DNA from 2 places in the Streptococcus koreensis genome. Region 2 is predicted to be linked to the other one. Evidence: predicted binding sites of a transcription regulator. Region 2 holds the regulator's gene; the other holds the start of a gene.
The links. The regulator NrdR, encoded in region 2, represses ribonucleotide reductase genes. The targets are predictions, from matches to a motif close to ACACNATATATNGTGT.
Positions count from the first base shown of each region.

Region 1: nrdH (glutaredoxin-like protein NrdH) is a predicted target of NrdR. The motif match lies at 5,517-5,532, and genes of this name have one in related genera.

Region 1 covers NZ_CP032620.1:1,886,126-1,893,778, reverse strand. The annotation lists gene alaS (alanine--tRNA ligase) at 1-1,700, shown strand, start outside; gene nrdF (class 1b ribonucleoside-diphosphate reductase subunit beta) at 1,809-2,768, opposite strand; gene nrdE (class 1b ribonucleoside-diphosphate reductase subunit alpha) at 2,891-5,050, opposite strand; gene nrdH (glutaredoxin-like protein NrdH) at 5,182-5,400, opposite strand; gene D7D50_RS09450 (phosphocarrier protein HPr) at 5,831-6,094, shown strand; gene ptsP (phosphoenolpyruvate--protein phosphotransferase) at 6,097-7,653, shown strand, end outside.
Region 2 covers NZ_CP032620.1:1,086,589-1,094,241, forward strand. The annotation lists gene gndA (NADP-dependent phosphogluconate dehydrogenase) at 1-1,421, shown strand, start outside; gene D7D50_RS05520 (response regulator transcription factor) at 1,431-2,120, shown strand; gene D7D50_RS05525 (PTS transporter subunit IIBC) at 2,396-4,585, shown strand; gene D7D50_RS05530 (endonuclease/exonuclease/phosphatase family protein) at 4,649-5,464, shown strand; gene nrdR (transcriptional regulator NrdR) at 5,578-6,051, shown strand; gene D7D50_RS05540 (replication initiation and membrane attachment family protein) at 6,052-7,224, shown strand; gene dnaI (primosomal protein DnaI) at 7,225-7,653, shown strand, end outside.

The DNA.
Region 1 (7,653 bases), 800 kb from region 2:
GTCGTCTTCTCCGTCGTGCCTCTATGCATGGTCAAAAATTGGGTATCAACGAACCTTTCCTTTATAAACTTGTTCCAACTGTTGGAAAGATCATGGAAAGCTACTACCCAGAAGTGCTTGAAAAACGTGACTTTATTGAAAAAATCGTTAAGAGCGAGGAAGAGTCATTTGCCCGTACCCTTCACTCAGGTCAGCACTTTGCCCAAGGTATCGTAGCAGACTTGAAAGAAAAAGGCCAAACAGTTATTGCTGGGCAAGATGTCTTCAAACTCTATGATACTTATGGATTCCCAGTAGAGTTGACAGAAGAAATCGCTGAAGAAGCTGGTATGACAGTCGACCGTGATGGTTTTGAAGCAGCCATGAAAGAGCAGCAAGAACGTGCGCGTGCGTCAGCTGTTAAAGGCGGATCCATGGGTATGCAAAATGAAACCCTTCAAAACATCACTGTTGAGAGCGTCTTTAACTACAATGCTAGCCAATTGTCCTCTAAGTTAGTGGCTATCGTAGCTGATAATGCAGAAGTAGAAGCTGTTTCAGAAGGCACTGCATCACTGATCTTTGCAGAAACTCCTTTCTACGCTGAAATGGGTGGACAGGTAGCTGACCACGGACAAATCTTGGATGCTACAGGAAATGTCGTAGCGACTGTAACAGACGTTCAAAAAGCACCAAACGGACAAGCTCTTCATACCGTTGAAGTTCTTGCGCCACTTGCTTTGAACCAAGAATACACCTTGGCTATCGATAGCAATCGTCGTCACCGTGTCATGAAGAACCACACAGCGACTCACTTGCTCCATGCAGCTCTTCACAATATCCTTGGCCACCATGCCACTCAAGCAGGATCACTTAATGAAGTGGAATTCCTACGTTTTGACTTCACTCACTTCCAAGCGGTAACTCCTGAAGAATTGCGTGCCATTGAACAACAAGTCAATGAAAAGATTTGGGAAGCGATCGCTGTAGAAACAGTTGAGACAGATATTGACACAGCTAAAGAAATGGGAGCGATGGCCCTCTTTGGTGAGAAATACGGTAAGGAAGTCCGTGTTGTGACCATCAGTGATTACTCAGTGGAACTGTGTGGTGGTACCCACGTTGGCAATACTTCTGAAATCGGTCTCTTCAAGATTGTCAAAGAAGAAGGGATTGGATCAGGAACTCGTCGTATCTTGGCAGTGACTGGTAAAGAGGCCTTTGAAGCTTACCGTGAACAAGAAGATGCTCTGAAAGCAGTCGCAGCAACCTTGAAAGCCCCTCAACTCAAGGAAGTTCCTCATAAGGTTGAAGGACTTCAAGAGCAACTCCGTCAATTGCAAAAAGAAAATGCAGAATTGAAGGAAAAAGCAGCAGCAGCGGCAGCAGGCGATGTCTTCAAGAATGTTCAAGAAGCAAACGGCCACCGTTACATTGCCAGTCAAGTTTCTGTATCAGATGCAGGTGCACTTCGTACCTTTGCGGATAACTGGAAACAAAAAGACTACTCTGATGTGCTTGTTCTTGTCGCAGCTATCGGTGACAAGGTTAACCTTCTCGTAGCAAGCAAGAGCAAAGACATCCATGCAGGAAACCTTGTCAAAGAATTGGCTCCAATCGTCGATGGTCGTGGTGGTGGAAAACCAGACATGGCCATGGCAGGAGGAAGCAACCAAGCCAAGATTCAAGACTTGTTGGATGCCGTAGCAAGTAAATTGTAAGAATCGAAGAGGTTGGATGTTTGTCCAACCTCTTATTTTAAAAAAGAAGCGGCTCCAATCAGAAAAAGATTGCAACAAAAAACCTTTCCGTCTGGAAAGGTTTTTGACTTATAGTCCGTAATTATAATCGTCATCCTGCATGGCTTCTACTTCACCGAGAAGGTAACCATTCCCGACTTGAGAGAAGAAGTCGTGGTTGGATGTACCGGTTGAGATTCCGTTCATGACGATTGGGTTGACATCATCTGCTGAGTCTGGGAAAAGTGGATCTTGTCCCAGGTTCATGAGGGCTTTGTTAGCGTTGTAACGAAGGAAGGTCTTGACTTCCTCAGTCCAGCCCACACCGTCATAGAGGCTCTCTGTGTAGCCTTCTTCGTTTTCATAGAGGGTGTAGAGCAGGTCATACATCCATTCTTTGAGTTTTTCTTGTTCTTCTTCTGGTAATTCGTTAAATCCGAGTTGGAACTTGTAGCCGATATAGGTTCCGTGAACAGATTCGTCCCGAATGATCAACTTGATGATTTCAGCCACATTGGCTAACTTGTTGTTTCCGAGATAGTAGAGCGGTGTGAAGAAACCAGAGTAGAAGAGGAAGGTTTCAAGAAAGACGCTGGCTACTTTCTTTTCTAGAGGAGTTCCATTGAGGTAGATTTCATTGATGATTTCTGCCTTCTTCTGAAGGAAAGGATTGGTATTGGTCCATTCGAAAATCTCTTCGATTTCTGACTTGGTATTCAAGGTAGAAAAGATTGAAGAGTAAGACTTAGCATGGACAGATTCCATGAATTGGATGTTGTTAAAGACAGCTTCTTCGTGGGGAGTACGGATATCTGCACGAAGGGCTTGCACACCAGTTTCGGACTGCATAGTATCCAAGAGTGTCAATCCACCAAAGACTTTACCGACCAAGTCTTTTTCTTTGAGAGATAACTTTCTCCAGTCGTCCAAGTCGTTTGACAAAGGAATACGTGTATCCAACCAGAATTGTTCGGTTAGCTTTTCCCAAGTAGATTTATCGATGACATCTTCGATGGCATTCCAGTTAATGGCTTTGTAGTAAGTTTCCATTTGAAATCTCTTTCTTTTTCTAATTCATTCGATCATACAATCATTGTTATTCTAACACAATTGTTAGCATACCGCACAAAAAGTCGGCGGACCGACTTTTGGTAGCAGTGGATCAGAGTGTCTTAGATGACACAGCTTTCACATTGGTTCGCGCCAACTTCTCCACCATCATCAGTAAAGGTACGGACGTAGTAGATAGACTTGATTCCCTTATTAAAGGCGTAGTTGCGAAGGATAGACAAGTCACGAGTGGTTTGTTTGTTTTCAGTTTTCCATTCGTAAAGACCTTTTGGAATGTCACTGCGCATAAAGAGAGTCAGTGAGAGCCCTTGGTCTACGTGCTCAGTTGCGGCAGCATAGACATCGATGACTTTTCGCATATCCATGTCGTAGGCAGAAGTGTAGTAAGGGATGGTATCTGTTGATAATCCTGCTGCAGGGTAGTAGATCTTCCCGATTTTCTTCTCTTGACGTTCTTCAATCCGTTGTGTAATTGGGTGGATAGAAGCAGACACGTCATTGATGTAGCTGATAGAACCATTTGGTGCGACAGCTAAACGGTTTTGGTGGTAAAGACCATCTGCTTTCACTTTATCACGAAGTTCAGCCCAATCTTCTGCACTAGGGATGAAGATGTCTTTAAAGAGTTCTTTGACACGCTCTGATTTTGGAACAAACTCTCCAGTCGTGTACTTATCAAAGTAGCTACCGTTGGCATAGTCTGATTTTTCAAAGTTGTGGAAGGTAACGCCCCGTTCACGCGCGATGTTATTTGATTCCACGAGGGTCCAGTAGTTCATAAGCATGAAGTAGATGCTAGTGAACTCAACAGACTCAGGTGATCCGTACTCGATCAATTGTTGGGCAAGATAGCTATGAAGTCCCATAGCACCAAGACCAAAGGTATGCGCTCGGCTATTTCCATGGTCGATCGTAGGAACAGCTACGATGTGAGAACTATCAGTAACGAAGGTCAAGGCACGTACCATAGCACGAATAGAACGACCAAAGTCAGGCGAGGTCATCATGTTGACCACGTTGGTTGAACCAAGATTACATGAGACGTCGGTTCCCATTTTAATGAACTCTTGAGCATCGTTGATCAAGCTTGGTTCTTGAACCTGGAGGATCTCTGAACACAAGTTACTCATGATGATTTTGCCATCAACTGGGTTGGCGCGGTTAGCAGTATCAATATTGACTACATATGGGTAACCAGATTCTTGTTGCAATTTAGAAATTTCTGTTTCCAAATCACGGGCTTTAATTTTTGTCTTACGGATGTTTGGATTAGCGACCAACTCATCATATTTTTCAGTGATGTCGATGTAGTTGAATGGCACTCCGTATTCACGCTCTACAGAATATGGGCTGAAGAGATACATTTCTTCGTTTTTACGAGCCAACTCATAGAACTTGTCTGGTACGACGACACCAAGTGAGAGGGTCTTCACACGAACTTTTTCATCGGCATTTTCTTTCTTAGTAGAAAGGAAGGCGATAATGTCTGGGTGGAAGACGTTGAGGTAAACAACCCCAGCACCTTGACGTTGACCCAATTGGTTTGAGTAAGAGAAGCTATCTTCAAAGAGTTTCATAACAGGAACGACCCCAGAAGCAGCTCCTTCATAGCCCTTGATCGGTGCTCCAGCTTCACGAAGGTTGCTGAGGGAGATTCCAACCCCACCGCCGATACGTGACAGTTGAAGGGCAGAGTTGATAGAGCGTCCAATCGCATTCATATCATCTGTTACTTGGATCAAGAAACAGGAAACCAATTCTCCACGGCGGGCACGTCCAGCATTTAAGAAAGAAGGAGTAGCTGGTTGGTAGCGTTGGTGGATGATTTCGTTTGCGATGTCTTTGGCAATGTCTTCATTTCCATCTGCAAAATAGAGAGCATTGAAGAAGACGCGGTCTTCCATGCTTTCGAGATAGTATTCTCCATCATTTGTTTTCAGCGCATACTGGTTATAGAATTTATAGGCAGCCATGAAGGACTTGAATTGGAAGTTTTGGTCTTTGATAAATTGATAAAGTTCTTCCAAGAATTCTGGACGATATTTCTTGATAAAAGCTGTTTCGATATAGTTGTGTTCAATAAGGTAGTTGATTTTATCCGTTATTGAATCAAAGGCCATAGTATTTGGCACAACATTTTCTTTGAAGAAGGCATTCAAAGCTTCTTTATCTTTATGAAGCATGATTTGACCGTTTACTGGACGGTTGATTTCATTATTAAGACGGAAGTAGGTTACGTCTTCAAGTGATTTTAATCCCATAATGTTCCTTTTTCTAATTCAAAAACAAAGGGGAGGCAAGCTCCCCTGTACAAGTAAAAGGGCCAGGGAACACAGTAGTCAAGGACTACAGTCATCCATTCCCTAGACCAATCAAATCCTGTTTGATAATGTTAAGATAATTTCTTGAGCTTAGCTGGTTGGAAGCCAGAGAAGACTTCATCTGCCGTTTGGATAACTGGCGCAGCATTGAAACCAAGGTTCTTCACATGGTCTACAAACTCAGGTTGCTCATCTAGATTAATTTCACGGTATTCAACGTGATTGGTATCTAAAAAACGTTTGGTCATTTTACATTGAACGCAATTATTTTTTGAATAAATTGTCACCATAATGTGATCTAACTCCTCTAAATTCATAAATCTGTATCTAGTATAAACAAAAGGTTTTTCCTTGTCAAGAGTTTTAACTAAATATTGTGCACATAAATTAACTATACCGGAAGATACCACAATATGTAGTATTGTAAGAATTAGTGAAAATTGAGGAAAACGTGATAAAATATAGGTTTTTTAAGTCAAAGGAATTCCTATCTTTTTCCTAAAATTCTATATACTGTGTCCGTGAAAGCAATTCTATTTATTTAATAGAAGAAAGTAAAAAAAGAAGATCAAAAGAAGAGAAAAATTGAGTGCTTCCTGTAAGTATTTTCAGTAAGTGTGTGATAAAAATCTTGAAAAATAATGAAGAAGATGATATAATAGCAAATTGTAAGGGTTATCACAGATAACTCAAAACTAATTTTAAAAGGAGAGTCAAACTATGGCTTCTAAAGATTTCCACATCGTGGCAGAAACAGGTATCCACGCACGTCCAGCAACTTTGTTGGTTCAAACTGCTAGCAAATTTGCTTCAGATATTACTCTTGAATACAAAGGTAAATCAGTTAACTTGAAATCAATCATGGGTGTTATGAGCCTTGGTGTTGGTCAAGGAGCTGACGTTGTAATCTCAGCTGAAGGAGCTGACGCTGATGATGCTCTTGCAGCAATCGCTGAAACAATGGAAAAAGAAGGATTGGCATAAACATGACAGAAATGCTTAAAGGAATTGCAGCATCTGATGGTGTTGCCGTTGCTAAGGCATATCTACTTGTTCAACCCGACTTGTCATTTGAAACAATCTCAGTTGAAGATACAAATGCAGAAGAAGCTCGTTTGGATGCAGCTCTTGAAGCTTCACAAAACGAGCTTTCTCTTATTCGGGAGAATGCAGTAGCGAGCCTTGGTGAGGAAGCAGCACAAGTATTTGATGCTCACATGATGGTTCTTTCTGACCCTGAAATGGTTGGTCAGATCAAGGAAACAATTCGCACGAAGAAGGTGAATGCTGAGGCTGGTTTAAAAGAAGTTACAGACATGTTTATCACCATCTTTGAAGGAATGGAAGATAACCCATACATGCAAGAACGTGCAGCAGATATTCGCGACGTTACCAAACGTGTTCTTGCAAACTTGCTTGGTAAAAAATTGCCAAACCCTGCGACCATCAATGAAGAAGCAATTGTGGTTGCGCATGACTTGACCCCATCAGATACAGCTCAATTGAACAAACAGTTCGTTAAAGCTTTTGTTACAAACATTGGTGGCCGTACAAGTCACTCAGCGATCATGGCGCGTACACTTGAAATCGCAGCTGTTCTTGGTACAAACAACATTACAGATCTTGTAAAAGATGGTGATGTTTTGGCCGTATCTGGAATCACTGGTGAAGTTGTTATCAACCCAAGTGAAGAACAAATCGCAGAATTCAAATCAGCTGGTGAAGCTTACGCGAAACAAAAAGCTGAATGGGCTCTTTTGAAAGATGCGAAAACTGTTACTGCAGATGGGAAACACTTCGAGTTGGCTGCTAACATCGGTACACCTAAAGACGTTGAAGGTGTGAATGAGAATGGTGCAGAAGCAGTTGGACTCTATCGTACTGAATTCTTGTACATGGACTCTCAAGACTTCCCAACTGAAGATGATCAATACGAAGCATACAAAGCGGTTCTTGAAGGTATGAACGGTAAACCTGTTGTCGTTCGTACGATGGATATCGGCGGGGATAAAGAACTTCCTTACTTCGATCTTCCTAAAGAAATGAACCCATTCTTGGGTTACCGTGCTTTGCGTATCTCCATCTCTGAAACTGGTAACCAAATGTTCCGTACTCAATTACGTGCCTTGCTTCGTGCATCTGTTCACGGTAAATTGCGGATCATGTTCCCAATGGTTGCTTTGTTGACGGAGTTCCGTACCGCTAAAGGTATTCTTGAAGAAGAAAAAGCGAAATTGGTTGCTGAAGGTGTTGCCGTTGCTGACGACATCGAAGTAGGTATCATGATTGAAATCCCAGCAGCAGCAATGTTGGCTGACCAATTTGCCAAAGAAGTTGACTTCTTCTCAATTGGTACAAACGACTTGATCCAATACACAATGGCTGCTGACCGTATGAACGAACAAGTATCATACCTTTACCAACCATATAACCCATCAATCCTTCGCTTGATTAACAACGTTATCAAGGCAGCTCACGCTGAAGGTAAATGGGCTGGTATGTGTGGTGAAATGGCCGGTGACCAAACAGCTGTTCCACTCCTT
Region 2 (7,653 bases):
CTAAAGCAAACTTTGGTGTTGTTGGTATGGCCGTAATGGGTCGTAACCTTGCCCTTAATATTGAATCTCGTGGATACACAGTTGCTATCTATAACCGTAGTAAAGAAAAAACAGAAGATGTTGTTGCTTGCCATCCTGAAAAGAACTTTGTGCCAAGCTATGATATCGAAAGCTTTGTAAACTCAATCGAAAAACCACGTCGTATCATGCTCATGGTTCAAGCTGGACCTGGTACAGATGCAACCATCCAAGCCCTTCTTCCACACTTGGATAAAGGCGATATCTTGATTGACGGAGGAAACACTTTCTACAAAGATACTATCCGTCGTAATGAAGAGTTGGCCAACTCTGGTATCAACTTTATCGGTACTGGTGTCTCTGGTGGTGAAAAAGGTGCCCTTGAAGGTCCTTCTATCATGCCTGGTGGACAAAAAGAAGCGTATGAATTGGTAGCAGACGTTCTTGAAGAAATCTCTGCCAAAGCACCAGAAGATGGCAAACCATGTGTGACTTACATCGGTCCTGATGGAGCTGGTCACTATGTGAAAATGGTCCACAACGGTATCGAGTATGGGGACATGCAATTGATCGCAGAAAGCTATGACTTGATGCAACACTTGCTTGGACTTTCAGCTCAAGATATGGCTGAAATCTTCACTGAGTGGAACAAGGGCGAATTGGACAGCTACTTGATCGAAATCACGGCTGATATCCTTGGACGTAAAGATGATGAAGGTCAAGATGGACCAATCGTAGACTATATTTTGGATGCTGCAGGAAACAAGGGAACTGGTAAATGGACTAGCCAATCAGCGCTTGACCTTGGTGTGCCTTTGTCACTTATTACGGAGTCAGTATTTGCACGTTACATCTCTACTTACAAAGAAGAACGTGTACACGCTAGCAAGGTGCTTCCAAAACCAGCAGCCTTCAAATTTGAAGGAGATAAGGCTGAGTTGATTGAAAAGATCCGTCAAGCCCTTTACTTCTCAAAAATCATTTCATACGCACAAGGTTTTGCACAATTGCGTGTCGCTTCTAAAGAAAATAACTGGAACTTGCCATTTGCAGACATCGCTTCTATCTGGCGCGATGGATGTATCATCCGTTCTCGTTTCTTGCAAAAGATCACGGATGCATACAACCGTGATGCAGACCTTGCTAACCTTCTTTTGGATGAGTACTTCTTGGATGTCACTGCTAAGTACCAACAATCTGTTCGTGATATCGTAGCTCTTGCTGTTCAAGCAGGTGTACCAGTACCTACTTTCTCAGCAGCCATCACTTACTTCGATAGCTACCGTTCAGCGGATCTTCCAGCTAACTTGATTCAAGCGCAACGTGACTACTTTGGTGCCCACACATACCAACGTAAAGACAAAGAAGGTACTTTCCACTATTCTTGGTACGACGAAAAATAATTGTAGGTTATGACAAAGCGGATATTACTAGTAGAAAATGAAAAGAATTTAGCGCGCTTTATTGATTTAGAACTTCAGAAAGCTGGCTATGTAGTTGATTTGGTAGAACAAGGGGAAATGGCCTTGAAACTCCTGCAGGCTACAGAATATGATTTAATTCTTCTCAATTACGAACTAGAAGATATGAGTGGGGAAGAGTTTGCCCAGCGTCTGAGCAAGATTCGTCCTGCAGCAGTCTTGATTGTCTTGGATAGTCGTGAGAAAATTTCAGAGCATATGGAGAGTATCCAACGATTTGCAGTATCTTATGTCATCAAACCATTCGTGATCAGTGATTTGGTTGAGAAAATCATCGCTATTTTTAGAGGCCGTGATTTTATTGACCAACATTGTAATCAGATGAAAGTTCCCACTTCCTATCGGAATTTGCGAATTGATGTCGAGAATCATATGGTGTATCGGGGAGAAGAAGTAATTGATCTGACACGTCGTGAATATGATTTATTAGCAACTTTGATGGGAAGCAAACATGTCCTTAGTCGGGAGCAACTCTTAGAGCGGGTGTGGAAATATGAGAGTACAGCAGAAACCAATATCGTTGATGTCTATATTCGCTATCTTCGTGGGAAAATAGATCTTCCAGGACAAAAGAGCTATATCAAAACTGTCCGAGGTGTCGGCTACCAAATGCAAGAATAACAACAATCCCTTTGATGAGAAATCTCAAAGGGATTTTTTTGTTTGTCAAAAAAGAAGAAAGAAAAATTTTTAAAAAAATTTTTTTAAAATCTTGTGAAAGAAGCAAACGTTTGCCTGGATTACAGTATTCCCAAGGCCTTTGTATATAATGTTTGTGAATTAAAAATTTACATGTAAGGGCTTTACAAAAGAAAAAAAAGTGGTATAATAGTAAGTGAAATATGCAAACGTTTTCTCGTATTGCGGGCATTTCAATTTTATAAGGAGGTCGAATGATGAATAAACAATCATTCAAAAGTCTATTAAGCTTTGAATTTTGGCAAAAATTCGGTAAAGCGTTGATGGTGGTCATTGCAGTTATGCCGGCGGCAGGTCTGATGATCAGTCTTGGTAAAACCATTGCAATGATTAATCCAGAACTTGGTTTCTTGGTAACTACCGGTGGTGTTCTTGAACAGATCGGTTGGGGGGTTATCGGAAACCTCCACATCCTCTTTGCTCTCGCTATCGGTGGTAGCTGGGCGAAAGAACGTGCGGGTGGGGCCTTTGCAGCAGGTCTATCCTTTATCCTGATTAACCGGATCACTGGTGTGATGTTCGGTGTAACAGGAGATATGCTGAAAGATCCAGAAGCGAAGGTGAAAACACTTCTTGGTGGATCTATCAAGGTTGCTGATTACTTCACGAGTGTGTTAGAATCACCTGCCTTGAATATGGGAGTTTTCGTTGGGATTATTGCCGGTTTTGTAGGGGCAACAGCCTTTAACAAATACTACAACTACCGCAAGTTACCAGATGCCCTATCATTCTTTAACGGGAAACGCTTTGTTCCATTTGTCGTTATCCTTCGTTCTGCAATTGTGGCTCTTATCTTGTCATTCTTATGGCCAGTAGTCCAAACAGGAATTAACAACTTTGGTATTTGGATTGCTAACTCAAAAGAGACTGCTCCAATCTTAGCACCATTTGCTTTCGGTACCTTGGAACGTCTCTTGCTTCCATTTGGTCTTCACCACATGTTGACTATCCCAATCAACTACACACAATTGGGTGGTACTTATGAAGTGTTAACTGGTGCAGCAAAAGGCACTCAAGTATTTGGTCAAGATCCACTTTGGTTGGCTTGGATTACAGACTTAGGAAATACAAAAGTTTCTGACCCTGCTACTTACCAACACTTGTTGGATACTGTCACACCTGCTCGTTTCAAAGTGGGACAAATGATCGGTTCATTCGGTATCTTGATGGGGGTTGCCCTTGCCATTTACCGTAATGTAGACCCTGATAAGAAACACAAATACAAAGGGATGATGATTGCGACTGCTCTTGCAACCTTCCTCACAGGGGTTACAGAACCAATCGAGTACATGTTTATGTTCGTAGCAATGCCTCTTTACCTCGTTTATGCAGTGGTACAAGGTGCAGCCTTCGCGATGGCAGATATCGTCAATCTCCGTGTCCATTCATTTGGATCAATTGAGTTCTTGACTCGTACACCAATGACCATTAAAGCTGGTATTGGTATGGATATCATTAATTTCATCTGGGTAACTGTACTTTTTGCAGTGATCATGTACTTCATTGCAAACTTCATGATCCAGAAATTTAACTACGCAACTCCTGGACGTAATGGAAACTACGAACAAGCTGAAGGAGATGTAGATGCATCTGAAACTTCAGGTTCAGGTAAAGTGGCCGCTGCTTCTCAAGCAGTTAACGTGATCAACCTTCTTGGTGGTCGTGCCAATATCGTCGATGTAGATGCATGTATGACTCGTCTTCGTGTCACTGTTAAAGATGCTGAAAAAGTTGGTACAGAAGAACAATGGAAGGCTGAAGGAGCTATGGGACTTGTCATGAAAGGACAAGGGGTCCAAGCGATTTACGGTCCAAAAGCGGACGTCTTGAAATCAGATATCCAAGATTTGTTAGACTCAGGTGAAGTGATTCCTGAAACTCTTCCAAGTCAAAAGACAGCGGCTCAACAAGCAGAAGTTGCCTTTAAAGGGGTGACGGAAGAAGTTCACTCAGTTGCTGAAGGACAAGTCATTGAATTAGAAAAAGTTCAAGATCCAGTCTTCTCACAAAAAATGATGGGTGACGGATTTGCAGTTGAACCAGCAAATGGTCAGATTGTTTCACCAGTAGCTGGTAAGGTGACAAGCGTCTTCCCTACCAAACATGCGCTTGGTTTGGTAACAGAATCTGGTCTTGAAGTCCTCGTTCATATCGGTCTTGATACTGTAAGTTTGGAAGGTAAACCTTTCACAGTGAAGGTAGAAGAAGGCCAAACAGTGGCAGCGGGAGACCTATTGGTAGAAGCAGATTTGGATGCTATTCGTGAAGCTGGACGTGCAACTTCAACAGTTGTAGTCTTCACAAATGGTGCAGCTATTCAATCTGTCACTCTTACACAAACTGGTCAACTTCCAGCAGATGCTGTGGTTGCTAAGGTTGAATTATAATCTATGAGAGTTATTCCTTGTATCTATTGGATACAGGGAATTCTCTATTAGGAGAGTAGGATCATGAAATTTTTAACTTTAAACACTCATAGTTGGATGGAAGAAAATCCCCAACAAAAATTTGAGGACTTATTAAAAGACATTCTTGCAAAGCAATACGATGTGATTTGTTTCCAAGAAATAAATCAGACCATCGAAAGTCCAGTTGTTCCTGTTAATGACTTGTACCATCCAACTCCTTCTGCGGAGCCGATCCATCAGGATCACTATGTTCGTTGTTTAGTTGAAAAATTAGAAGAAGAAGGATTGAGCTACCACTGGACCTGGGCTTATAACCATATCGGCTATGACCGTTATCATGAAGGTGTGGCGATTCTATCGCGTACCCCAATCCAGGCAAGCGAACTCTTGGTTTCAGATGTGAATGATCCAACAGATTATCATACACGACGGATTGCCATTGCAGAAACCCAAGTTGATGGGAAAGACATTGCTGTTGCCAGTGTCCACCTCTCTTGGTGGGACAAAGGCTTCCAGCAAGAGTGGGCGCGTTTAGAAGAACGCTTTAGCCAATTGCAAAAGCCTTTGATTTTAGCTGGGGACTTTAATAATCCAGCTGGGCAAGAAGGTTATGAAGCCATTTTAGCGAGCCCGCTAGCTCTTCAAGATAGCTTTATTGAAGCACGCCAGACCAAGGGGACTTACACTGTAGGTCCTGGAATTGATGGATGGGATGATAATCAAGTCCCCTTGCGGATTGATTATATTTTCACCTCAAAAGAATGGGTTATCGAACGGCTAGAAGTTGTGTTTGATGGTTCTAGTCAGCCTCTCGTCAGCGACCATTATGGTTTGTCAGCTGACTTGTATTTACCATAATATTCAAATCCCTATCCCTCCAGGAGGCTAGGGATTTTCTTTATTTCCCTTGCTTTCACTTTAGCCCTAAATATGATAGAATAAAGTATTAAGAAACGATAAGGAGGGTGTCCATGCGGTGTCCAAAATGTGGCGGAAATAAGTCTAGTGTTGTAGATAGTCGCCAGGCAGAAGATGGGAAAACGATTCGTAGAAGAAGAGAATGTGATGAATGTCATCATCGCTTCACCACTTATGAACGAGTAGAAGAGCGGACTCTTGTTGTGGTGAAAAAAGATGGCACCCGGGAACAATTTTCTAGAGATAAAATATTTAATGGGATTATTCGATCTGCTCAGAAACGTCCCGTGTCGAGTGACGAAATTGAGGAAATTGTGGGTCGAATCGAACAAAAGATTCGTAGTCAGAGTGAAAATGAGATCCAGAGTGACTATATCGGATCACTTGTCATGGACGAGTTAGCAGAATTGGACGAAATTACCTATGTTCGATTTGCGAGTGTCTATCGTAGTTTCAAGGATGTTGGTGAATTGGAAAGTCTCTTAAAGCAGATTACCAAAGGAACGAAGAAGAAAAAGGAAAAATAGATGAAGCCCAATACTTCATTTTCTTTCTTGAAGAATAATTATTTAGCGCCTACAGGAGCCTCTTTCACGCATCTGTATGGACCAATATTAGGTGTTCAAGCAAGTCAATTATATACTTTTCTGCTGAGTCTCTATGATCAGGGGAAAGAAAAACGGCTGATTGCTGTTGTTTTAAATCATTTGGATCTAGGGTTCGCTCATTTTCTCGAAAGTCTAGACCGTTTGATTGCCATGAATTTACTAGAGGTTTTTGAGACAGATGAAGGACTTCAGTTCCGATTTTTGGCTCCGCTAGAAGCAGATCAATTTTTCGCGAATGTCGCTTATCAGAAGTTGCTGGAGAAAAAAATAGGAGAAGCAGCAGTTCGTGACTTGCTTCCTGAAAAACCAGAGGGAGAGAAACGGAAGGTGAACTTTGCCTCTGTTTTTGGGATTGATGGTGTTTCGACCCCTCAGAGGAAAGTATCTTCCTTCAGTTTAGAGCACTTTAAACAATTAATGGTGCGGGATGGCCTTCGTTTTGAGAACGAACAAGAGGACCTCTTAGTTCTTTATGCCATCACCGAAGAGAAGAATTGGACTTGGTACGAGACCTATCTGTTGGCCAAAGAGACAGCGGTTAATTTGGTCATTTCGACCAAACGGATGAGACAAAAACTGACCCAAGAGCCACAAGAAAAAGGTAAGGATGAGTTCACTCCGCAGGAAAGAGCTATTATCCGGGAAGCTAAAAATAAGACTAGTCGTCAATTTTTAGCAGGAATTAAAAAAGCGCGTAAGGCTGTTGTGACCCAATCAGAACGCCAAGTAATTTCTGACTTGGCCCGTTTAGGCCTGTTAGATGAAGTTATTAATGTGATCTTGTTGTTGACCTTTAACAAGGTTGCTTCCGCCAATCTCAATGAAAAGTATGCCTTAAAAGTTGGAAATGACTTTGCTTATGAGGGGATAAAGACGGCTGAGGAGGCAGTTCTGAAGATCCGCCAGCGCCAAGACTCCCATTTACAAAAAGCAAAAGAGAAAGTAGCTAAGAGTGGGTCAGCGACAGGAAAGACCAATGTTCCGAAGTGGAGTCAGCCTAACTATACCAATCAGACTAGCCAAGAAGAACAGGCTAATCTGGAACAACAAAAACGAGCCTTGCTCGAGAAATTAAATCAAGGAGGGGAGTAAATGGAGAGCGTAGGGAAAACCATGTCCCAGATGAATCGATCACAGCAGTTCAATTATGAAGAATTGGTAGCTCAAATTCTCGCCGAACCTGAGATTGCAACCTTTATTCAAAAGGAAGGTTTATCGGATGTAGAAATCCGTCGTAGCATTTCCAAATTTAACCAATACATCAGTGAGCGCAATCGCTTTGTCCTTGGGGATGCAGATTATATTGCAAGAGGGTATAAGCCTGTTTTAGTCATGAATGAAGGTTATGCGGATGTTTCCTATGAGGAGACACCTGAATTAATCGAGGCACAAAAACAAGCCGCTATCAATAGACGCTTGCAGCTGATCAACTTACCAAGCACCTTGAAGGAAGCTTCCTTAGCCAAAGTCGACTTGGATGATCGTGGGCGTTTTGGAGCCTTTGAAGAGTTGGCCAATTTT